DNA from 3 places in the Amycolatopsis sp. NPDC104775 genome. Region 1 is predicted to be linked to each of the others. Evidence: riboswitches for the same ligand, from Rfam matches in the RefSeq annotation. Region 1 holds a riboswitch; each other region holds the start of a gene.

Region 1 (7,801 bases):
CGAGGCCGCGCGGATCGTGCCGCGTGGGCAGTTCCTCGCGGAGACGGACGCGCCGTTTCTGACGCCTCATCCCTACCGTGGGCGGCCGAACGAGCCGTTCTGTACCGCCTACACCGTTCGGTTCCTTGCTCAGCTGCGCGGCGAGGGGGTTCACGAGGTGGCCGAAGCGGTCCGGACCACTGCTGAACGCGCATATCGGCTGCCTGCGTGATTCCGTAGTGTCACAACGGGTTGCACGGATTGCGACATTCGAGACCGCGCATTCGTCCACCTGATGAGTGACGCAAGTCACGACACTCCGGGGGGTGTTTGCGCAACCTGCCAACACCCGTTACTGTCCCGTGATCGTGCCGGTCGGTACCGCGCAGCGGATGCCGGCTGATACGCCCACCAGTCACGTCAGTGCACGTCGGGGAAGCGGAACCGGGGTTGGTACGACTCGGAACCGTGACGATGGCGCTGGCTGGGGGTGTCGGACTTGAGAGGCGCGCCCGAGGGTGCGTCGCGAACGAAGGACGACGCGCGAACGACGCGCGGTGTCTTGGGAAAGGGAACGACCCGGTGACTGGTAGTCGGCAGGATGACACGCGTCTTGACGCGGGTTCGGCGTATTTCTCCTCCTCCGAGTCGGTGGCCGTGCTCGACCGCGAGCTCGAGGACACCGCCTACGGGCAGCTTGACTTCTCCGACGAGCTTCGCGTGACCGAGCAGGACGTGCTCGCCGCGCTCGGCCCGGACGCCGACATGCTGATGTCGGAAATCGACGTCGACGTGGACGAGCTGATCCGGCTCATCAACGCGGAAACCACGATGCTTCCGCCGCTCGTCCTCCCGGACGAGGTCGAGCAGGACCGCACCGCCTCCCCGCAGGCCAAGAAGGCCGCGGTCGAGGAAGGGCTGCGCGAGGCGACCAAGACCTGGAAGCGCCGCTTCCTCAAGGGCGCCGTGCTCTCGCTGCTGGTCACCGTCGGCGGTGGCGGCGCGGCGGCGCTCGCGATGAACAAGAGCATCACCGTCGACGTCGACGGCCACCAGCAGACCGTGCACAGCTATGGCGGCACCGTCGGCGAGGTGCTCAAGGACGCGGGCCTGTCGGTCGGCGAGCACGACGCGCTTTCGCCCTCGCCGCAGGCGGCGGTCGGCGACGGCGGCGTCATCAAGCTCGAGCGCGGCCGTCAGCTGAACCTCTTCGTGGACGGCGTGTCGCGGCCCTCCTGGGTCCGGGCGACCACGCTCGGCGAGGCGATGAACCAGCTCGGCATGGGCAGCATGCTTTCCCAGGGCGCGTGGACGTCGATGCCGTCGTCCGGCGAACTTCCGCTCGAGGGCTCCACCGTCCAGGTCAAGACTCTCAAGCACATCACGCTTTTCGACGGCACCAACGCGCCCCGCCAGGTGAACACCAACGCGGTGACCACTAAGGAGCTCGTCTCCGACCTCAAGCTGAACCTCGGTCCGGACGACGCGGTCGACGGCGGACTCGACGTCAGCCTCAAGAACGGCGCCGAGGTCCACGTCAGCCGCATGGGCGTCTCGATGGTCAACCAGGAAGAGACCATCGACCCCGAGGTGCAGAAGGTCGACGACCCGACGCAGCTGCAGGGCCAGCAGAGCGTCGACGACCCGGGCACGCCGGGCAAGAAGCTCGTGACCTACAAGGTCACCAAGAAAAACGGCGAGGAGATCTCGCGCGAGCAGGTCTCGGAGAAGGTTCTCGTCGAGGCCAAGGCCAAGATCATCAAGGTCGGCACCAAGAAGCCGCCGGCGCCGGCGATCGGCGACACCGGCGTGTGGGACCGGATCGCGCAGTGCGAGTCGGGCGGCAACTGGTCCATCAACACCGGCAACGGCTACTACGGCGGCCTCCAGTTCGACCGTCAGACGTGGAACGCCTACGGCGGCGGCCAGTACGCCCCCACGGCCGACAAGGCCACCCGGGAGCAGCAGATCGCGATCGCCGAGAAGGTGCGCGACGCCCGCGGCGGCTACAGCGCCTGGGGTTGCGGCTACAAGGCCTGAGCCCCACCAGAGATGTCCGGCAGGCGGCCGGGAGCCTCGCGCTCCCGGCCGCCTGTTTTTCGTGCGCCGCGCGGCGCTGGGTAGGCTCGTGCGGTGGTGGAACTGCTGGGGCCTGCCGAAATCCGCGGGCTGGCCGACGAACTCGACGTCCGGCCCACGAAGAAGCTCGGGCAGAACTTCGTGCACGACCCCAACACGGTCCGCCGCATCGTCGAGCTCGGCGGCGTGGCACCGGGGGACGTGGTGCTGGAGGTCGGGCCCGGACTCGGGTCGCTGACGCTGGGGCTGCTCGCCGCGGGCGCTCAGGTCGTCGCCGTGGAGATCGATCCGGTGCTGGCCGCCCGCCTGCCGCGCACGGTGGCTGAGCGCGCGCCGGAGGCAGCGGATCGGCTGACTGTCGTCGGAGCCGACGCGCTGCGGGTGCGGGCCGCCGACCTCCCGGCTGAGCCGGTGTCGATCGTGGCGAACCTGCCGTACAACGTCGCGGTGCCGGTGGTGCTGCACCTGCTGGCCGAGCTGCCGTCGCTGCGCAGTGGGCTCGTAATGGTCCAGACCGAGGTCGCCGACCGGATGGCGGCCGGGCCGGGCAGCCGCACATACGGCGTGCCGAGTGTGAAACTCGCCTGGTATGGCCCGGCACGGAAGGTGGCCGCGGTGCCGCGCGCGGTGTTCTGGCCGGTGCCGAACGTCGATTCCGCGCTGGTGTCGTTCACCCGGACTGACCCGGTGTCCGGGGTGGATCGGGCGCGGTTGTTCTCCGTCGTGGACGCGGCGTTCTCGCAGCGGCGCAAGACTTTGCGGGCGGCGCTGGCGGGATGGGCCGGCTCGGCCGAGCGGGCTGGTGAATTGCTCGCCGAGGCGGGGATCGACCCGAAGACGCGTGGGGAGCAGTTGGACGTGCACGCGTTCGCGCGGATCGCGGCTGCCGGAACCTGACCCCCTCCCGCGGCACTCGCTTTGCGACGTCCAACGGCGGCGGTGTGCCGGGTATTCCGACTGTGGCGCACTAGTTTCGTCGATTCGGTCGATGATCTTGCGCGGTCGCTGATCGTGGGCATTCCCGGCCAGCTGGCTACTCTCGGTCATCGCGTGAGTGCGGTTGAGGCGGTCGTATCCGCGTGGTGAGCGGCTCGGCATTCGGGGGAGCCGGATTGCTCCGCGGCCTGGATTGTTCGGCTGCGCCAACCGAAGGTGCTTCGCTCAGCGGACAATCTCCACCCCGTCGCGGACGCTGCCGCACGCGAGTCCGGCCTCGGTAGCCGCCCCAACTTGACAACGGGAAAACTCTTGTTCCACAAAGATCCTTGATCGTCCACAGTGGAACGAACGTGTTCGCCGCCGGTGTCCTTCGCGTCTAGTTCCCAGGTCGAGGCACTGTTCGGCGACCGAAGTACCGGGGTCGCGGATCCTGGACGCCGCGTTCCGGTATGCGGGCACCTCCAGACGTGTGATCTGCACCAACGCGCTTGCGTTCAGCCAATGGGATCGGCTTTACTCACAAGCGTCCATCCCGAGCGACTGAGAGACCTGGCTCGCCGAAGTCGCAGCAACCACCCTCCGCAGGGCAGGTGCTACCGCCAGGACCGATGGAGGCTGTTTTCGATGAAGAGGGTCACCCGCCCGCTCCTGCTGACCCGCCGGCGCGTAGTCGACGAAGGTCGCCGCTCGGTATGTGCGTGTCGACGCTCCATGGTCATCGCCTGATCGTTTTTTCCGCAGTTTCTTGCGCCGTCCACTGTGGACGGTAATTCGATGACGCCTGGCGCGCCCGGAATCGGCGCTGCGCCTCGTTTGCCTGGAGCCCTTTCGTGATCACTGTCGAAAACGTGTCCAAGTCCTTTCCCTTCCACGGAAATCGTGTCGCCGCGCTGCGCGATGTGAGCGTTGACGTGCAGGCCGGTTCGCTGTTCGGAATCGTCGGCCCGTCCGGTTCCGGCAAGTCGACCCTCGCCCGCTGCATCGCGCTGCAGGAGCGTCCCGACCGCGGGGTCGTGCGGCTCGACGGCCTCAACACCGCGACGCTCGACGGCAAGCGGCTGCGGGAGATCCGCCGCCAGCTGGGCGTCGTCGGGACCAAGCCGGAGCTGATCGCCGAGCGCACCATCGCCGGCAACATCGCCAGCCCGCTGGAGCAGCTCGGCGTCGACGGCCCGCAGCGCCGCAGCCGGGTCGGCTCGCTGCTCGACCTGGTCGGCCTCACCGCCCGCGCCGCGCAGAAGCCGGAAGAACTCACCGACGGCCAGCTCCGCCGGGTCGCGGTCGCCAAGGCGCTCGCCGCCGGACCGGCCGTGCTGCTCGCCGACGACCCGACCGCCGGGGTCGCGGCCGAGGACGCCGGCGCGGTGCTCGCCGTGCTCGACCGGGCGCGGGCCGAGCTGGGCGTGACGGTCGTCGTCACCACGCCGGACGCGGACGTCGTCCGCCGGGTCTGCGACGACGTCGCGGTGCTCGACAACGGCGCGATCGTCGAGCGCGGCACGGTGCTCGACCTGATTTCGACGCCGGACAGCTGGACCGCGCAGGCGGTGCTGCCGTCGATCGAGACCTCGCGCGCCCAGTCCGCGAAGTACGACCGCGCGGTCGACGTCGTGCTGATCGGTTTCGCGTCGGTGGGCGCCCTGCTGCCCGAGGCGGCCAGCCGCTTCGACGTGGAACTCGCCACCATCGGCGGCGGCCTCACCCGCATCGGGGACACCCCGATCGCCCGGTTCCGCCTCGGCGTCCGCGGCGAGCGGGCCGACGCCGCGCTGTCCTGGATCTCCGACCGGGGCGCGCACGTGAGCCAGCCGGCTCGCGGTCCGCAGAGCGTCGTCGCTGCCTGAGTTCCTTTCGCTGAACCGTTTTCGAGGGCCGTCCCATTCGGTTGGGGCGGCCCTCGCCGTCTCCGCGGGACGCGGTGCCCGAGAAATCAGGTCACTCGGTCAAAGCTTTAGGACTAGTGTCCTGAAGTCTGTCCATTGTGGTCGTTCCGGCGCAGGATCTCCGCCACTGCCGGATCCACGTGCGCCTCGGCGATCTGCTTCCACTTCGCCACGAGGGTGGCGAACGGCACCGGGTTGCCCAGGGAATCGGCTCGCTCCAGGGTTTCGACCAGTTCGCCGACGAGCGTCCGCACCTCTTCCGGGGACAGGTATCGCGCCCACGGGAACGCGGCGGGCAGGGCCTCGGCGGCCAGCGCGACCGACTCGGAGCCGCGGCGCATCAACTCCGCGAGAAGCGTGACGGCTACGGAAAAACCAGCTGCCGACTGCTCGGCGCGCTCGGCGGTGAGCAGCACCAGGTCCGGCTTGTCCTTCTCCCGGCGGCGAATCCGGACCGCCCGGCTCGGCGAACGTTCGAGCTGGTCGGTGACCCGGCGCGGGTGCAGGGACAGCTCGGACAGGTTGACCTCGGGCGGGCGCATAGTTACAAAGTAATTCCAAATTAGCCCGTCTGGCCAATCCGGAACGACGACTGGGGGAACTTCCGTGCCAACGTTTTCTCCTGGCGGGACCTGGTCCGCGGCAGCCACGTAGGCTGGACGGGTGCTCGCCGTCGTTCCACCACCAGTCACCGTCCGGGTCCCGGCCAAGGTCAACCTGCACCTGGCCGTCGGCGACCTGCGGGCGGACGGATTCCACGAGCTGGTCACCGTCTTCCAGGCGCTTTCGCTCACCGACGAGGTGACCGTCGCGGCCACCGACGAGCCTGGGCTCGAGGTGTACGGCGAGGGGGAGCGCACCGTGCCCACCGACGGCGCCAACCTCGCCTGGCGCGCGGCGCGCGAGCTGGCTGCCTACGCCGGACGACCGGACGCCGAGATGCCGAAGGTGCGAATCGTGCTGCGCAAGGGCATTCCAGTCGCGGGCGGCATGGCGGGCGGGAGCGCGGACGCGGCGGCGGCGCTGGTCGGGCTTTCGTCGCTGTGGAAGCTCGACATCACGCGTGACGAGCTGGCCACCATCGCCGGACGCCTCGGCAGCGACGTGCCCTTCGCGCTGTATGGCGGCACCGCGCTCGGCACCGGCCGCGGCGAGCAGCTCGTGCCGGTGCTCGCCCGGCATACGTTCCATTGGGTGCTGGCCTTCGACGAGGAAGGCCTGTCCACGCCCAAGGTGTTCGGCGAACTCGACCGGTTGCGCGCGGACGGCAAACCGCCGCGGATCGGGTCGCACACGCCGGTCGTGGAAGCGCTCGCGTCGGGGGATCCTCGCCAGCTCGCCCTGTTGCTGGGCAATGATTTGCAAGCGGCCGCGGTGTCGCTGCGGCCTGGTCTGCGCCGCACGCTGCGCGCCGGGGTGAACGCGGGTGCCCTGGCCGGATGCGTGTCCGGCTCCGGGCCGACGTGCGCGTTCCTGTGCTCCGACGCGGAAACCGCGGTCGAGGTGGCCGCTGAGCTGTCCGGCGCGGGAGTGTGCCGGACGGTGCGGGTCGCGCACGGCCCGGTGCCCGGCGCGCGGGTGGTCGGCGGCGACGACGCGCCGCGCAACGCCCCGCCGCGCGTGCACGCGTGAAACTTCGTCTCAATAGTCCACAGTGGAAAGGATCCGGATGGCCAACCTGGTCAACCTGGAATCGGTGAGCAAGTCCTACGGCGTGAAGCCGTTGCTGGACAACGTTTCCCTCGGCGTCGCCGAGGGGCAGCGGATCGGCGTCGTCGGGCTCAACGGCGGCGGCAAGACCACGCTGCTCGAAGTCCTTTCCGGACTGAGCGAGCCGGATTCCGGCCGGGTGAGCCAGGTGCGCGGCCTGCGGATGGCCGTCGTCACCCAGCGCACCGAACTGCCGACCGGCAGCACGGTCGGCGATGTGGTGCTGGAGCGCTACGGAGCCGAGCACGAATGGGCCGCCGACGCCCGCGTCCGGTCTATTGTGGACGGTCTCGGCATCACCGCGATCGGCCTCGACACCCCGACCGCGAACCTGTCCGGTGGCGAACGCCGCCGCGTCGCGCTGGCCGCCGCGCTGACCGGTGAACTGGACCTGGTGGTCCTGGACGAGCCCACTAACCACCTTGACGTCGAAGGCGTCCGCTGGCTCGCCGATCATCTGCTGGGCCGCCGGATCGCGGTCGTGGTCGTGACCCACGACCGGTGGTTCCTCGACACCGTCGCGAGCCTCACCTGGGAGGTCGCGAACGGCCGGGTCGAGCAGTACGAAGGCGGTTACGCCGACTGGATTTTCGCGCGCGCCGAACGCGCCCGCCTCGCCGCGACCGCGGAGGAGAAGCGGCAGAACCTGGCGCGCAAGGAATTGGCGTGGCTGCGGCGCGGTCCGCAGGCGCGTTCCTCGAAGCCGCGCTACCGCGTCGAGGCCGCCGAAGCGCTGATCGCCGACGTGCCGCCGCCGCGCGATTCCGTGGAGCTGATGGCGTTCGCGAAACGCCGGCTCGGCAAGACGGTGCTGGAGCTGGAAGACGTTTCGCTCGCAGTCGGCGACCGGACGCTGCTCGACCACGTCACGTGGCGGATCGGCCCGGGCGACCGGATCGGTCTCGTCGGCGTGAACGGCTCCGGCAAGACCACGCTGCTGAAACTGCTCGGCGGTGATGTCGAATCGTCCACCGGACGCCGGGTGCAGGGCAAGACGGTCGCGCTCGCGCACCTGCGCCAGGAACTCGACGACCTGCCCGGCGATCTCCGGGTGCTGCAAGCGATCGAGCAGATTTCCGGCCGCGTCGTGTTCGGCAAGCAGGAGATGACCGCCTCGCAGCTCGGGGAGAAGCTCGGCTTCCCCGCCGCACGGCAGTGGACGCCGGTCGGCGACCTCTCCGGTGGCGAACGCCGCCGGCTGCAGCTGTGCC
Region 2 (7,801 bases), on a different contig from region 1:
GGCTCGCCGATCGCTGCGGAATGTGCCGCGCTGGCCGAACACGCCGGGCCTCTCCGCTGACCGCCGCGACTCGTCCCCCAGCACGCTCCGCGCTGGCCGAACACGCCCAAGCCTGCGTCTACCGGCGTTCCGCGACCGTCGCGCGACTCGCCGCGGCATGCCCCGCACCGGCCAAACGCTCCGGGCACGCAGCCGCCCGACTCCGCCAACCGCCACTCCGCTCGCCGACCGCCGCACGTCTCCCGCCAGCAAAACACCTGCACGCCCGCACCGGCCGGAAGTTTCGCCGACCGCCGCGCCGCTCGCCGCCCCCGTCGCGCGCTCCGGCCAATCGCCCCGGCGCCCCTGCCGCCGCCGCGGCGGCGCGGGGCACGCCGGGCGCGGTGGTGCGGCCGGGTCCGGCGGGCGAGGCGGTAGCGTTGCCGGAGTGGCCGTGACCGATCCCGCCGACATCCGCCTGCTCGCCGCGCTCGCCGAGCTGGGCAAGGGTGCTGTGCACGAGCTGGCGGCGAAGGTCGGGATGGATCCGCGGGAGGTCGCCTACCGGCTGGTCGCGCTGTCCGGGAGCGGGTTGCCGCTGCTGGTGGGGGTCGAGAGCGACCCGAACGGTCTGCGGGCGGCGATTTCCCGGGCTCCGGCGTCGTGGCAGCGTCCTCCGAACAGCGGGTATCCGGGAGAGCCTGGCTCGGTGCCGTTTCCCGCGGCCGCCGGGCCGAATCCGGGCGCGATGCCGTCCGGTCCGGTCCCGAACGGCCCGGCGTCGGCGGGGGTTCCCGTTCGGGGCGGCGGGATGCCGGGCGCGCCCGGTCCGCAGCCGCCGGGGATTTCCGAACCGGCCGGGATGCCGGGGCATTCCGGACCGCATCCGCCGGGACAGCACGGCATGCCTGGCCCCAGCACCTCCGGGCCGCATCCGCCAGGACAGCACGGCATGCCCGGCCCCGGCACCTCCGGCGCGTACCCGCCTGGGCCGAACGGGATCCCCGCGGGACAGCACGGCCTGCCCGGCCCGGCGACGTCCGGCGCCTACTCTCCGGGGCAGACCGGGATCCCGGCGACCGGACCGGGTTCGCCGGGGCAGCAGATGCCCGGCCCGGGGATGACCGGCGCGTATCCGCCGGGAGTTTCGGGCGCGTATCCCCCTGGACCGAACGGGATTCCCGCCGCGTCGCCCAGCGTGTCCGGCGCGTACTCCCCCGCGCAGGCCGGGATGCCCGCGAACGTCCACAATGGACCGTCCGGGCCGTATCCGGCTCCGGATCCGGTCGTCAGCACGTGGGGCGTTCCGCAGACCGCGTCCTGGGCTCGCGGCGACGAGCCCCGGCCCGCCGCCGCTCCGGCCAGGCAGGGGCGGATCGGCGAGACGATGCAGTCGCAAGGACTCGAAGGGGAGCAGCTTTCCGTGCAGCTGCTGGAAGTCCAGGACCCGGCCGACTTCCTTTTCGGCGCGGCGGGCTACCGGCTCGAGGACGGCGAGCGCGCGGTCGTCGTGCACACCGAGATCACCAACCGCGGGCCGATCCCGTTCGCGTCGCTGCCGGACAACTATCTCGAACTCGTCACCGACAGCGGCGAGACCATCGCGAAGGCCCCGGTTTCGCTGACGTCCCGGCCGCCGCACAAGATCGGCGTGCAGCCCGGCGAGACGCTCGGCGGGCACACCGTCTACGTCCTCCCGGCCGCGACCCGGGTGGTTTCGGTGCGCTGGAGCCCTCGGCCCGAGCCCGACGAGCGCACCTTGACCTGGACCGTCGGCTGACCGGCTAGTTCCCGTCCCGCAGGATCTCCAGCGCGCTGGCCAGATCGTCCGGGTACTCCGCCTCGAACTCGACCCACCGGCCGTCCGCCGGATGCGCGAAACCGAGTGTGCGTGCGTGCAGCCACTGCCGCGTCAGGCCGAGTTTGCGGGCCAGCACCGGGTCCGCGCCGTAGGTCAGGTCGCCCGCGCACGGGTGCCGCAGCGCGGAGAAGTGCACGCGGATCTGGTGGGTGCGCCCAGTTTCCAGTTTGACGTGCGCCAGCGAAGCCGCCCGGAACGCCTCGACCACCTCGTAGTGCGTGACGCTCGGCCGTCCGCCCGCGACGACGGCGAACTTGTAGTCGTGCCGCGGATGCCGGTCGATCGGGGCGTCGATGGTGCCGCGCGTCGGATCGGGGTGGCCCTGGACGACGGCGTGGTAGCCCTTGTCGACGGTCCGTTCCTTGAACGCCCGCTTCAGCACGGTGTACGCGTGCTCGCTCTTGGCCACCACCATCACCCCGGTGGTGCCCGCGTCGAGCCGGTGCACGACGCCCTGCCGTTCGGCCGCGCCGGACGTCGAGATGCGCAGGCCGGCCGCGGCCAGCCCGCCGACGACAGTCGGGCCGGTCCAGCCCGGGCTGGGGTGCACGGCGACGCCGACGGGTTTCGCGATCACCACGATGTCGTCGTCATCGTGCAGGATCTTCATGCCGTCGACCGGCTCCGCGACGATTTCCGCCGGACGCTCCGGTTCCGGCAGCGTCACCTCGAGCAGCCCGCCCGCGGAAAGCCGGTCCGATTTGCCCGCGGGCTGGCCGTCGAGCAGGACGTCGCCCGCCGCCGCCAGCTCCGCGACCGCGGTGCGGGACAGGCCGAGCAGTTTGGCCAGGCCGGCGTCGACGCGCATTCCGTCGAGCCCGTCGGGGACGGGCAGCATGCGCGCGCTCACGCGGTTTCCTTCTTCTTGCCGCGGGTGGAGGTGCCGTCGTAGTCCTTGCCGAGCAGAGACAGCAGCACGATCAGGGCGCCGCCGACGCAGATCGCGGAGTCGGCGATGTTGAAGATCGCGAAGCCCTCTCCATTGGGCACGAACGCGGAGATGAAGTCCACGACGTGGCCGCGCAGCGGGCCCGGCTCGCGGAAGAACCGGTCGGTCAGGTTGCCGAGCGCGCCGGCGAGCACGAGCCCGAGGCCGATCGCCCAGCCGACCGAGCGCAGCCTGCGCGAGATCCACACGATCGCGATCACGACGCCGATCGCGACGAGCGCGAGCACCCACGTCATGCCGGTCGCCATCGAGAACGCGGCGCCCGGGTTGCGGGTCACCTGCAGGTAGATCAGCCCGCCGAGGATCGGCTTGGGCTCCTTGCCCTCGAGGTTGGCGACGACGAGGTTCTTCGTGATCAGGTCGATCGCCCACAGCAGCGCCGCGACCGCGAACACCACCCACACCCGCCGTTTGGGCAGCGGTGCGCCTTCCTCGGCGGCCTCCTGCTCAGGCGGTTCCGCAGACGGCTCGACCTCGGATTCGGACGGCGAAGGATCGGTGCTCACACCCCCATTGTCCACGCCCGCGCCCGAGCAGGTCACAGCGGCAGTCCCCGGCCCGAATTCACTCGCCCCGGGCATGCCTCTCCGGCCATCATCGCTGCATGCCCGCCGAGATCCCTACGCCCGCCGTGGCCGCGGCCTGGATCGCCCTGGACCTCTCCCCCACCGACGACCTCCCGCTGTGGGCCGCCCACTGGCTGGCCGACGGCGAAGACGGCGAGCACTTGCGCCGCCTGGCAGGCCTGTCCCGCACTGAACCGCGAGAAATCCACGATGTGCAGCAGTCCGCCCTAGCCGACTGCCTCACCCCGATCCCCACCGCGACCGACGCGGCCCGAGACGCATTCACTCATCTGGCCCGGATGCTTCTCGGCGGCCACCTCACCGAACGCTCACTGCTGGTCGCCCTGCATACGATCGTCCTCCGCACCGACTACGCCGACAGCGTCCTGGAGCTGCCGCTAGCCCAAGCCTGGATGCTGGACGAAGAGTGGGACCAACCTTGGGGCCGCACCGAAGAGCAGATCAAAGTGGCGATCCGCGCGGCCTGCGAAGCCCAGCTGTGTTCGACGGCGTCGGCTCCGCCGCCGCGGGCGGAATCGCGTTAAGCCGATCCCGCACCCTCACCGGCAAAACGACGGCAACTCCCGCCCGTCGTCAACCGGTGCCCACCGGCCGTCCACCTTGGCGTACTCCCACCGCGCCCCCCGGGCCACGATCTGCCGCAACGCCAGCACGAGCCGGTCCACGTGTTCCTCGGTGCTGCCCAGCCCGAGGCTCACCCGGACCGCCTGCTGCCCGTCGCCCCCGGCCTCCCGGATCAGCCGCCGCGCGGCCACATGGGCGCAGAACGCCCCGTCCCGCACCCCGATCCCGTACTCGGCCGACAGCACCGCTGCGAGCCACCCGGGCTCGAACCCGTCGACCACGAAACTCACCGTGCCGACCCGATCCACCGGCGCGTCGAAGAACCGCAGCTCAGCACACCCGGGCAACCCGGCCAGCCCCTTGCGCAACCGCTCCAGCAACGCGGCCTCGTGCGCCTCCACAGCGTCCCAATGCGCCGCGAGCTGCTCGCAAGCCACCCCGAGCGCATACACGCCAACGGTGTTCGGCGACCCAGCCTCGTGCCGTTCCTCGCCGCTGTTCCACACCACGGCTTCCTCGGTCACCAGCTTCGTCGCGCCCCCACCGGCCAGATAAGGCTCAGCAGCCCGCAACCAGTCGCTGCGCCCGATCAACGCCCCCGCCCCGAACGGCGCGTACAGCTTGTGCCCGGACAGCGCGACGTAGTCGACATCCAGTTCCCGCAACGAAATCCGCCGATGCGGAGCGAGCTGCGCAGCGTCCAGCGCTACCCGCGCCCCATGTTTCCGGGCCACCGCGGCGATCTCCGCCACCGGCAGCAACTCGCCGGTCACATTGGACGCACCGGCGACCACCACCAGCCGAGGCCCCTGCGGACACTCGGCGAGTGCTTCGTACACAACGGACACCGCGGCGAGCCGAGTGCGCGGCAGCCGCACGCGCCGGACGTTCGGCCCGCGCCACGGCAGCAGCGCGGCGTGGTGCTCACTGTCGAAAACCACCACGGAAGTCTTGCGCGGCAACGCCTTCGCCAGCAGATTGAACGCATCAGTGGTGTTGCGGGTGAAGATCACCGAGTCGCCGCCGCGAGCGTCCACGAACCGGCGCAGCACGTCCCGGGTCCGCTCGTACAGCCGCGTCGAGACCTGCGAAGCGAAGCCGGCACCGCGATGCACGCTGGCGTACCAGGGAAGGAACTCGTCGACCGCCGAACGCACCGCGTCGAGACAGGGCGCGCTCGCCGCGTGGTCGAGGTTGGCGTAGCTGATGTCGCCGCCGGTCACCAGCGGCACCCGCAGCGTCGCACCGGCGACAGCGGGCACGGCGGGAACAGTGGCGACAGCTTCCGTGGACCGGTCGAGTGCGAGAGTCATGACGGTGCCTCCTCGGCGTTCCGGGGGACCCCCGGCGAGGGGCCCGCGCTTGCCCGCCGCACTGCGCGACCGGCCTGGTCCTCACCCGGGGCACCCCACCGCGGTAGGAGGGTTGCCGGCCAGCAAGCCGGGGCTTCGCGCTGGCACTCATGACCTGAACCAGACGATAGCGGAAAACCGGCGGGCGAAACCAGCCCCGTCTCGTGATCTGAGACGGCCGTCACCCGCGATGTCCACAAAGGACAGACGGATCAGGCCCCGGATTCCCCGCGCCAGCGGGCGAGGCGGCCGGCCCGGTCGACGGCCCGGATGCGCTGTTCGGTCGCGTCCCGGTCGGCCGCGGTCGTAACCACTAGAAGCTGGTCTTCGACCTGCAAACGGCTGGTTTTCTGCGGGGTGAAAGCCGTCCCGCTACGGACCACGAGGCTGACTGTCGCCCCGGCGGGCAGCCGCAGTTCCGACAGGTACACGCCGTGCAGCTTCGACCCCTTCTGGATGCGCACCTGCAGCAGTTCCGCACCGAGTTCGTCGAGCGGCGCGGAGTCGACCTCGATCTCGTGCGCCTGCGACGCCTTCGCCAGTCCGAGGATTCGCGCGAGCGGGCTGAGCGTCGCGCCCTGCAGCACGGTGAGCACGATGACGAGCACGAAAACCGCGTCCACGAGCCGCTGCGCGCCGGGCACGCCCTCGGACAGCGGGATCATCGCGAGCACGATCGGCACCGCGCCGCGCAACCCCGCCCAGGACAGGAACGCCTGCTCCCGCCACGGCAATCGGAACGGCAGCAGCGACAAGACGACCGACAACGGCCGCGCGAGCAGCAGCACCACAGCGCCCGCCACCAGACCGGGGATGAGCGCTTCGAGCAGCCGGGTCGGCGACGCGAACAAGCCGAGCAGCACGAACAAGCCGATCTGCGCGAGCCAGCCGAGCCCTTCGGCGAACGAGAGCGTGTCCGACCGGTGCGGCAGCTTGGAATTCCCGAGCACCAGACCGGCGACATAGGTGGCGAGCAGGCCGGAAGCGTGCGCCAGCTGTCCCGAAGAGTAGGCGAGCACGCACACCGCGACCGTGGCGAGCGGGTACAGGCCGGTCGCCGGAAGCGCGGCCCGGCGCAAGGCCTGCGCGCCCAGCCAGCCGAACGCGAGACCGAGCGCGAGACCGGTGAGCAGTTCGTAGACCACCAGCAGCGGCAGCGACCAGTCGACCGCCTCGCCGGAAGCGAGCACGACGACCGCGATGTAGGCGGGCGCGTCGTTGATCCCGGATTCCAGTTCCAGCGATCCGACGAGCCGTTTGCCGACCCCGGCCGTGCGCAGCACGGAGAACACCGCCGCCGCGTCGGTGGACGCGAGGACCGCGCCCCACAGCAAGGCGAGCCGCCAGTCGAGGCCGAGCAGCCAGTGCAGCGCCGCGCCGGTGACCGCCACGCTGATCACCACGGCCACTGTGGACAGCAGGATTCCGGGCCCCAGCGAGGGTTTCACCGCCGACCAGCGCGTGGTGAGCCCGCCTTCAGTAAGGATCAGGACGAGCGCGGCGAGCCCGAGCGACTGCGTGAGCGCCGGATTGTCGAAGCGGATGCCGAACCCGGCCTCGCCGAGCACGACGCCGATCCCGAGATACAGCAGCAGCGACGGGAATCCGAGCCGGATGGACACCCGCACCGCGACGACCGAGACGACCAGAACCAGCGCTCCGACGCCCAGCACCATGGGAAGCTCGTCCACCCGCCCGCCTCCCTCCCGGTCGCCCGCAGGCGTCCAGAATAGTGAGGCTGTGTCCGGTTCCCGAGCGCGCACCACCGGTCCGGGGGACCACGCACGTGTGTTACGAAGCCTCGGCGGCACTCACCGTCTCGAGATCGACACCGAGCGCGGCGAACGGACCCCTCGCGCCCGGCAAAACCCGGATCGCGCGCTGCGAGTCCCGCGTCAGCCATCCCGCCTCGACCGCCCGCTCCAGCACCGCCGCCGGGACCGCGCCGGCGAGGTGCTCGCGCCGCTCTGTCCAATCCAGACAGTCGCGCAGCAACGGCCGCTTCGGCCGGTCCGGCACGACGACTTCGAGACCGGCCAGCACGTCGCGTCCGGCGTCGGTGAGCGCGAGCCCGTCCGACACGTCGATCAGCCCCTGCTCGACCATCCCGTCGCGCAGGGCGACCCCGAGCGTCCCGGCCAGATGGTCGTAACAACTGCGGGCGAAGGACAATCGCTGCACCCGCAACGAAGTCCGCAGCCCAGACGGCCGTTTCAGCTCGGCGTGCTGCGCCAAATGCTCGATCAGTTCTGCGACCCGCGGATTCGCGAGCCGCACGTAAGCGTGCCTGCCCTGCTTCACCCGCGCGACGAAACCGGCGTCGGCCAGCCGCGTCACGTGTTCGCTGGCTGTCGAGACCGCGATCCGCGCCGCGGCCGCCAGTTCGCCGACTGTCCAGGCGCGGCCGTCGAGCAGCGCGAGGCACATGGTCGCGCGGCTCGGGTCCGCCAGCACGGCGGCGACTTCGGCCAATCCGACGGTTTCCATGCCCTTACGGTAGAACGCGGAA
Region 3 (7,801 bases), on a different contig from region 1:
GCGAGATGATCCCGACCTCGAGCAGTTCGTGCGTCGCGCCGGTGGACATCATCTTGATCTTCTCGCGCGGCGTGATCCTGCCGTCCACCACGCGGATGTAGGTGACGACGCCGCGGTAGGTGTCGTAGACCGAGTCGAAGATCATCGCGCGGGCGGGCGCGTCCGCGTCGCCCACCGGCGGCGGGACCTGGCGCACGCATTCGTCCAGCAGCTCGGTCACGCCCATGCCGGTCTTCGCCGACACGCGCAGCACGTCCGAGGGCTCGCAGCCGATGATGTGCGCGATCTCCGCCGCGTACTTCTCCGGGTCCGCCGAGGGCAGGTCGATCTTGTTCAGCACCGGGATGATGTGCAGGTCGTTCTCGAGCGCGAGATACAGGTTCGCGAGCGTCTGCGCCTCGATCCCCTGCGCGGCGTCGACCAGCAGGATCGCGCCCTCGCACGCCTCGAGCGCGCGCGAGACCTCGTAGGTGAAGTCCACGTGGCCGGGCGTGTCGATCAGGTGCAGCACGTGGTCCTTGCCGTCCACCTGCCACGGCAGCCGGACGTTCTGGGCCTTGATCGTGATGCCGCGTTCCCGCTCGATGTCCATGCGGTCGAGGTACTGCGCGCGCATGGCCCGCTCCTCGACGACGCCGGTGAGCTGTAGCATCCGGTCCGCCAGCGTCGACTTGCCGTGGTCGATGTGGGCGATGATGCAGAAGTTGCGGATCAACTCCGGCGGCGTGAAGGTGGTGTCGGCGAACGTCTTGGGCGCTGTCACTCGGGCTGTCCTCGGGATGGTGGGGGATGTCCGTACCCCATCGTCCCATGGACCTCCGGGTGCGGGTGGGGGTCATCCCCGATGCGGCCCCGCGCGTCTCGTGATGACCTCGAAGCATGACCACTTCATCCTCCCCCTCGCCGCCCGGTCCCGGCGTCCTCGACGCCGCCCTCGACCGGGCCTTCGGCCATCCGAGCGGCCTGCTGGGCAGGCTCGGCGGCAAGCTGATGGCGGTCGGCAACGCCACGACCGAGCACCGGATCGTCGACCTGGCCCGGCTCGAACCCGACGAGACCGTGCTCGTCATCGGCCCCGGACCAGGCGTCGGCCTCGACGCGGCGAGCAAACTCGCCGGCGAGGTGATCGGCGTCGAGCCCTCCCCGGAGATGCGCAATCTCTGCACGGACCGCTGCGGCGACCGCGCCGAGGTGCGCGCGGGCGACGCGGCCCACACCGGCTGCGCGGACGCGTCCGCGGATGTCGTGCTGACCGTCAACAACGTCCAGCTCTGGGAAGATCGCGCGGCGAGCTTCGCCGAACTGTTCCGGGTGCTGCGGCCAGGCGGACGGCTGCTGCTGTCGGCGCACGAGAAATGGCTTCCGGTATCGCGGCACGAGCTGGCCGACGAAGCCGCCGCCGCGGGATTCACCGACCTGCAGACCTGGACCTGGGACCCGCCGGGGTTCGCCGCGCTCGCCGCCCAGCTGCGGGCCGTGAAACCGGGCTAGCGCTGGTCGCGGCGCAACGGGTGGTCCTCCGGGACCTCGACGAGGACGATCCGCAGCCCGTCCGGGTCGGCGATCCACGCCTCGTCGGTGCCCCACGGCTCGCGACGGGCCTCCCGCACCGGCTCGACCCCGCGTCCGGCCAGTTCGGCCAGGGTCGCCGGGAGATCGCGGACCTGCAGGAACAGATTGACGTCCGGACCGGGCCCGGCCTCGCCCGTCCCGACCACCTCGATCGAGCCCCCGCCGGCGAAAAACCGCGTGCCGCCAGGGAATTCGCGCTCGATCGCGAGACCGAGGACGTCGCGGTAGAACGCGGTGGACACCTCGTGGTCGCGGGGGTGGATCAGCACCCGGCTGCTCAGTACGTGCATGCGTCTTGCCTACCTGAGCCGCTCAGGAGACCGCAATCGCGGCGATCCCGGCCAGCACCACCAGTGATCCGGCGAGCCTGCGGACCGCGTTGCGCTCGCGGAGCACGAGCCAGGCGGCGACCCCGCCGAAGACGATCGACAGCTCGCGCGCCGGAGCGACGAGACTGACCGGCGCGATCCGCAGGGCGTAGAGGACCAGCAAGTAGCTGGCCGGCGAGGCGAGCCCGACGATCAGCACCTCGCGCCGGTGATCGCGCCACAGCCGTTTGATCTCGGACCGGCCGCGGACGGCGGTCGGCGCGAGCAGGATGCTCTGGCCGATCGCGCCGCCGCCGAAGTAGACGAGCGGAGGCACGCCGAGCGACGTGACCGAGTGCGCGTCCCAGAGCGTGTAAGCCGCGATGACCACGCCGGTGGCGACGCCGTAGAAAACCCCGGCGCGGCGAGCTCGGCCGTCGCCGGTGCTGCCGCCGAGGCTGATCACCAGTACGCCAGCGACAACAAGAAAGGCCCCGATCAGCCCGAGCACGCCGGGCCGTTCGCCCAGGACCAGGACCGCCACGAGCACCGACACCAGCGGTCCGGTGCCGCGGGCCAGCGGGTAGACGATCGACAGGTCGCCGACCTCGTAGCCCCGCTGCAGCACGGTCCCGTACGCCACGTGCAGGACCGCGGTGCCCGCGGCGGCGAGCAGCCAAGTCCACTGTGGACGTTCCGGTTCGACGGCCAGCGCGACCGCGATCACCGGGAGCATCGCCGCCGCGGAAACCGTGTAGTACAGCCAGACGAACCGCGGGCCGCCGGAAACCCGTTTGGCGGCGAGGTTCCACACGGCGTGCACGACCGCGGCGACGAGGACCATGGCGAGGGCAGTGGTGTTCATCCGGACCCTTTCAGGTTTTCGGCGCACGCCGAAGACCGGGTCCTCCAGGCTTTTGTCCCGTCAGATGAACGGCAGGGCCTTTTCCCGCCGAAGGTGCCGCTCGGACCAGACCCGCCCGCCCTCGTTGTCTTCGCGACCCGCGCTGCGGGACCACGGGCAGGCGACGGAACCCTAGGCACTACCAGAGCCCACCGTAACCGAGCCGGAGCCGGGATGCCGCGCGATTGCCGGCTCCGGGGCCCGCGCCGGGGCCGCGAGCAGGGCTGTTAAGATTTTCGACTGTTGCCGTGCGGCATTCCGTCAGGGAGGAAACCCGGCTGATCCCTCGGGGTCGGCCTGGAGCCACGCGAACGCGGCAGCGACCTTCACCGAGTGAAAGAGGAACGCCTCCATGGCCAACATCAAGTCGCAGGTCAAGCGCATCACGACGAACGAGAAGGCGCGGCAGCGCAACCTGGCGATCCGGTCCTCGGTGAAGACCGCGATCCGCAAGTTCCGCGAGGCCGCCGAAGCAGGTGACAAGGACAAGGCCCTCGAACTGCAGCGCGACGCCGCTCGCAAGCTCGACAAGGCCGTCACCAAGGGCGTCATCCACGCCAACCAGGCCGCGAACAAGAAGTCGGCTCTCGCGAAGCGCGCGAACCAGCTCTGAGCGCAGTCTTTCGAGAAGGCCCGGCGGCTTCGGCTGCCGGGCCTTTTCCGTGCCTTGCGCAGTTGTGCCCGCTGGCCAGCGGGGACGGCCCCGGTTGAGGCGTCCCCTCGCTTGACGTCAGCGATCTCCGCTCGCCAGCGACGGCCTTGGTTGAGGCGATCCCCTTGCCGGGGCGTCAGCGATCTCCACTCGCCAGCGACGACGGCCGCGGTCGATGCCTCCCCCTCGCCGGGGCGGGCGTCAGCGGTCTCCCTTGGCCGCGACCACGTCGAGGACCGCGCGCTGCAGGGCGTAGTTCGCATCCGCCGCCGCGCCCTTGACCTCGGCGTTCAGCCGCGCGACGACCCGCATCGCGGTCGCCAGGCCGTCCTGGCCCCAGCCGCGGGACTGGCCCTGCGCCTTGCGGATCTTCCACGGCGGCATGCCCAGTTCGCCCGCCATCTGGTTCGGGTTGCCGCGTCCGGCCGCGGACACGCGGGCGATCGTGCGGACCGCGTCGGCGAGCGCGTCGGCCACGAGGACGTGCGGAACGCCCAGCTGCATCGCCCATTGCAGCGATTCCATCGCGGCGGCCCGGTCCCCCGCGACAGCCTTCTCCGCGACCGCGAAGCCGGTCACGTCGGCGCGGCCGGTGTGGTAGCGGCGGACCGCCTGCTCGTCGACGACTCCCCCGGTGTCGGCGACCAGCTGCGTCGCCGCCGAGGACAGTTCGCGCAAATCCGAGCCGACCGAGTCGAGCAGCGCCATCAGGCCCCCGGCGTCGATCTTGCCGCCCACCCGGCGAACCTCGTTGCGGACGAACGCCTCGCGCTCGGCGGGTTTGGTGAGCTTCGGGCATTCAGTGATTTCCGCGCCCGCTTTTTTCAACGCGCCCGGCAGCGCCTTGGCGGCCTTGCTCCGCCCGCCGCCGCTGTGCACGACCACGAGGACGATGCCGTCGGCCGGCGCCTTCGCGTACGCCAGCACCGCGTCGGACAGCTCCTGCGAGATGTCCTGCGCCGACTCCAGCACGATCACGCGCCCCTCGGCGAACAAAGACGGGCTGACCAGCTCGGCCAGCAGGGGGGGTGTGAGATCGGACACCCGCGTCCGCGTGAGGTCGGCCGTCGGGTCCGCGGCCTTGGCCGCGTCGAGGGAAGCTCGCACAGCCCGTTCGATGAGCAGTTCTTCCTCGCCCGTGACGAGGTGCAGCGGCGCGGGTGCGGTGGTCACCCGGCCATCTTCTCACCCGGCCGCCTTGCCGTCCGCTCCGGTGATGTGGGCCGCCTCCGTGGCACGAGGTGATCGCGATGTCGTACGGTGTAGCCGAGGACGCGCCCCCGGCGCTCCGACAACCGAATACCGCTCATCCAGAGGGGCAGAGGGAACGGCCCGACGAAGCCCCGGCAACCGGCGTACAGCCTGTCATCCCGCGATCGCGGGGTAGCTGACGACCACGGTGCCAATTCCGGCCCGCTTCGGCGGGGCAGATGAGGAAAGGAACCTCGCGATGACTGCAGCCCTCACCGCCACCTCCGCCAACAAGACGCTCGACCTCGGTCCGGCCGTCGAACTGGTGTCGAAGGAAGAAGGGCACCGGCAGCCGCTCGCTCCGGAATTCGTCTCCGCCGAAGACTTCTCGCCGCTCGAGGTCGCCTACGACTTCGGCCGCGTCCGCCGCGAGGACATCGAGGCGGGGCCGCGCAACATCTGGCGCTACAAGAAACTCCTTCCCGTCCCCTCGACCGTCGAGGAGACCCCGAACACCGAACCGGGCTGCACCCGGCTCGTGCGCGCCGACCGGCTCGCCAAGGAGCTCGGCCTCAAGAGCCTGTGGGTCAAGGACGACACCGGCAACCCGACGCACTCGTTCAAGGACCGCGTGGTCGCCGTCGCGCTCGCGGCCGCCCGCGAGTTCGGCTTCGAGGTCCTCGCGTGTCCCTCGACCGGCAACCTGGCCAACGCGACCGCCGCCGCGGCGGCTCGCGCGGGCTGGAGGTCGGTCGTGCTGATCCCGAAGAGCCTCGAGCGCGCGAAGATCCTCACCACCGCGGTCTACGACGGCGACCTGATCGCCGTCGACGGCAACTACGACGACGTGAACCGGCTCGCCACCGAACTGGCCGCCGAGCACCCGAAGTGGGCGTTCGTCAACGTCAACGTCCGCCCCTACTACTCCGAGGGCTCGAAGACGCTCGCCTACGAGGTCGCCGAGCAGCTCGGCTGGCGCCTCCCCGAGCAGATCGTCGTGCCGATCGCCTCCGGTTCCCAGCTCACCAAGGTGGACAAGGGTTTCCGCGAACTGGGCCAGCTCGGTCTCGTGGACGCCAGCCCGTACAAGGTGTTCGGCGCGCAGGCCACTGGCTGCTCGCCGGTTTCCACCGCGTACCGCAACGGCCACGACGTGGTCCAGCCGGTGAAGCCGGACACCATCGCCCGCTCGCTCGCGATCGGCAACCCGGCCGACGGCCCGTACGTGCTCGACGTGGTCAACCGCACCGGCGGCGCGATCGAGGACGTCACCGACGAAGAGGTCGTCGAAGGCATCCGGCTGCTCGCGCGCACCGAAGGCATCTTCACCGAGACCGCGGGCGGCGTCACCGTGGCGACCGCGAAGAAGCTCGTCGAGACCGGCAAGCTCGACCCGGAAGCCGAAACCGTCCTCCTCATCACCGGCGACGGCCTCAAGACCCTCGACGCGGTCGAGAACCACATCGGCCCGAAGGCCACCGTGCCGCCGTCCGCCGAAGCAGTCGCCAAGGCGCTCGGCTACTGACGCACCGGCCCGGGGTCCGCTGCCCTACCGCGGCGGACCCCGCGGCTCGCCCCGGCGCGCGATCGCGGGTCCGCTCCCGCCGGGCAGGACGGCGGTGTCCCCGTCCTCGTCGGTCCGGGTGACCAGTGCTCCCATCGTGCCGAGAACGTCCACTGTGGACTTGCTCGGGTGTCCGTATCCGTTGCCCGCGCCGACACTGATCAGCGCCGTGCGCGGTCGTACCGCCGCGAGAAACTGCGGCAGCGAATACCTCGATCCGTGATGCGGCACTTTCAGGACGTCCGCCCGCAGGTCGACGCCCTCGGCCAGCAGATCCGCCTGCGCGGCCAGTTCCACGTCCCCAGTCAGCAAAACCCGGCCAGCCGAGGTTTCGGCGCGCAGCACCACCGAACTGTTGTTGATCATCGTGCCGTCCTGCAACGCCGGTGCGCGAGTGGTGGCGTAGCGCGGACCGAGCACCTCCAGCGACAGCCCCGGCCATTCCAGCCGTTGACCCTCGCTCAGCTGCGCCAACGGCACGCCACGACGCTGCGCCTCGCCGGAAACCGACTGCCACGCCCACGCGGGCGCCCGCCCCGGCCCTACCGCGATCGCACCGACGGCCCGTCCGTCGAACACCGAGGCGAGACCGCCGATGTGGTCCGCGTGCAGGTGGCTCAGCACGAGCAACGGCACCCGTTCGACGCCCAGCCTGCGCAGGCATTCGTCGACCGGCCCTGGTTCCGGCCCGGTGTCGACGACCACGGCGCGGCCCGGCTCGGCGGTGGCCAAGACGACCGCATCTCCTTGTCCGACATCGCATTCCACCATCGCCCAGCCGTCCGGCGGCCAGCCAGGCGCCAGGACTTTGGCTGGCACGACCGTCAGCAGCACGACGACAAGTCCGATCGCCACCAGCAGCCGGAGCCGCCGAAATCGTGCGGCTACCACGACAACGACCAGCAAGGCCGCCGCGCACAAGCCGCCCCACCAGCCACCCGGCCAGGACAGCACCGCACCAGGCGCTCTCGCACCATGCCGGGCGACGGTGATCAGCCATCGTGCTTCCGGATCTGCCATATGGATCAGCACCTGTCCCGCGCCTGCCCACCACGGCCCGACGACTGTCGTGAGCACGCCCAGCACAGTGACCGGCGCGACCACTGGTGCCGCAAGGACATTGGTGACGACTGAGACCAGGCTTACCGTCCCCGCCATACCGGCGATGACTGGAGCGGTGACCACGAAGGCGGCCAGCGGCACGGCGAGACCTTCGGCGTAGCCGGGCGGAACTCCCCTTCGGGTCAACGAATCCGCCCAGCGCGGCGCGAGCAGAACCAGGCCCGCCGTCGCCAGCACCGAGAGCGCGAAGCCGAAATTTCCCGCCATCGTCGGATCCCACGCCACCAGCACGCACACCGCGAACGCCAAGGCGGGCAACGCCGAGCCACGCCGTCCGAGGGCCAGCGCGAGCAACCCGATGCCGCCCATGACGCCAGCACGCACCACGCTGGGCTCGGGTCCCACCAGGACGAGGAATCCCGCCAGGCAGGCTCCGGCCGCCGTTGCGGACGACCTCGGACCCGCTCGGACCAATCGGCACAGCAACAGGACGGCTCCGCCGATGATGACGAGATTCCCGCCGCTCACCGCCATCAAGTGAGTGAGCC

The links. Region 1 has a riboswitch for S-adenosylmethionine ahead of ACZ63D_RS08905 (methionine ABC transporter ATP-binding protein). Riboswitches for the same ligand answer to the same signal wherever they lie in the genome.
Region 2: linked by a shared signal. The riboswitch ahead of ACZ63D_RS17315 (aminotransferase class V-fold PLP-dependent enzyme) and the one ahead of ACZ63D_RS08905 (methionine ABC transporter ATP-binding protein) in region 1 are both predicted to bind S-adenosylmethionine.
Region 3: linked by a shared signal. The riboswitch ahead of thrC (threonine synthase) and the one ahead of ACZ63D_RS08905 (methionine ABC transporter ATP-binding protein) in region 1 are both predicted to bind S-adenosylmethionine.

What each region holds. Positions count from the first base shown of each region.
Region 1 covers NZ_JBVJOE010000002.1:948-8,748, forward strand. Annotated here, with positions in the region: gene ACZ63D_RS08890 (TatD family hydrolase) at 1-211, shown strand, start outside; gene ACZ63D_RS08895 (transglycosylase family protein) at 637-2,019, shown strand; gene rsmA (16S rRNA (adenine(1518)-N(6)/adenine(1519)-N(6))-dimethyltransferase RsmA) at 2,113-2,955, shown strand; SAM riboswitch class I at 3,522-3,612, shown strand; gene ACZ63D_RS08905 (methionine ABC transporter ATP-binding protein) at 3,828-4,841, shown strand; gene ACZ63D_RS08910 (hypothetical protein) at 4,955-5,422, opposite strand; gene ACZ63D_RS08915 (4-(cytidine 5'-diphospho)-2-C-methyl-D-erythritol kinase) at 5,544-6,512, shown strand; gene ACZ63D_RS08920 (ABC-F family ATP-binding cassette domain-containing protein) at 6,550-7,801, shown strand, end outside.
Region 2 covers NZ_JBVJOE010000003.1:684,557-692,357, forward strand. Annotated here, with positions in the region: gene ACZ63D_RS17295 (AsnC family protein) at 428-1,759, shown strand; gene ACZ63D_RS17300 (RluA family pseudouridine synthase) at 1,764-2,690, opposite strand; gene lspA (signal peptidase II) at 2,687-3,295, opposite strand; gene ACZ63D_RS17310 (hypothetical protein) at 3,394-3,900, shown strand; gene ACZ63D_RS17315 (aminotransferase class V-fold PLP-dependent enzyme) at 3,916-5,253, opposite strand; SAM riboswitch class IV at 5,294-5,408, opposite strand; gene ACZ63D_RS17320 (potassium/proton antiporter) at 5,505-6,983, opposite strand; gene ACZ63D_RS17325 (ArsR/SmtB family transcription factor) at 7,084-7,779, opposite strand.
Region 3 covers NZ_JBVJOE010000004.1:345,657-353,457, reverse strand. Annotated here, with positions in the region: gene lepA (translation elongation factor 4) at 1-763, opposite strand, end outside; gene ACZ63D_RS20085 (class I SAM-dependent methyltransferase) at 880-1,491, shown strand; gene ACZ63D_RS20080 (VOC family protein) at 1,488-1,862, opposite strand; gene ACZ63D_RS20075 (DMT family transporter) at 1,885-2,745, opposite strand; gene rpsT (30S ribosomal protein S20) at 3,137-3,397, shown strand; gene holA (DNA polymerase III subunit delta) at 3,638-4,609, opposite strand; SAM riboswitch class I at 4,740-4,873, shown strand; gene thrC (threonine synthase) at 4,887-6,152, shown strand; gene ACZ63D_RS20055 (ComEC/Rec2 family competence protein) at 6,177-7,801, opposite strand, start outside.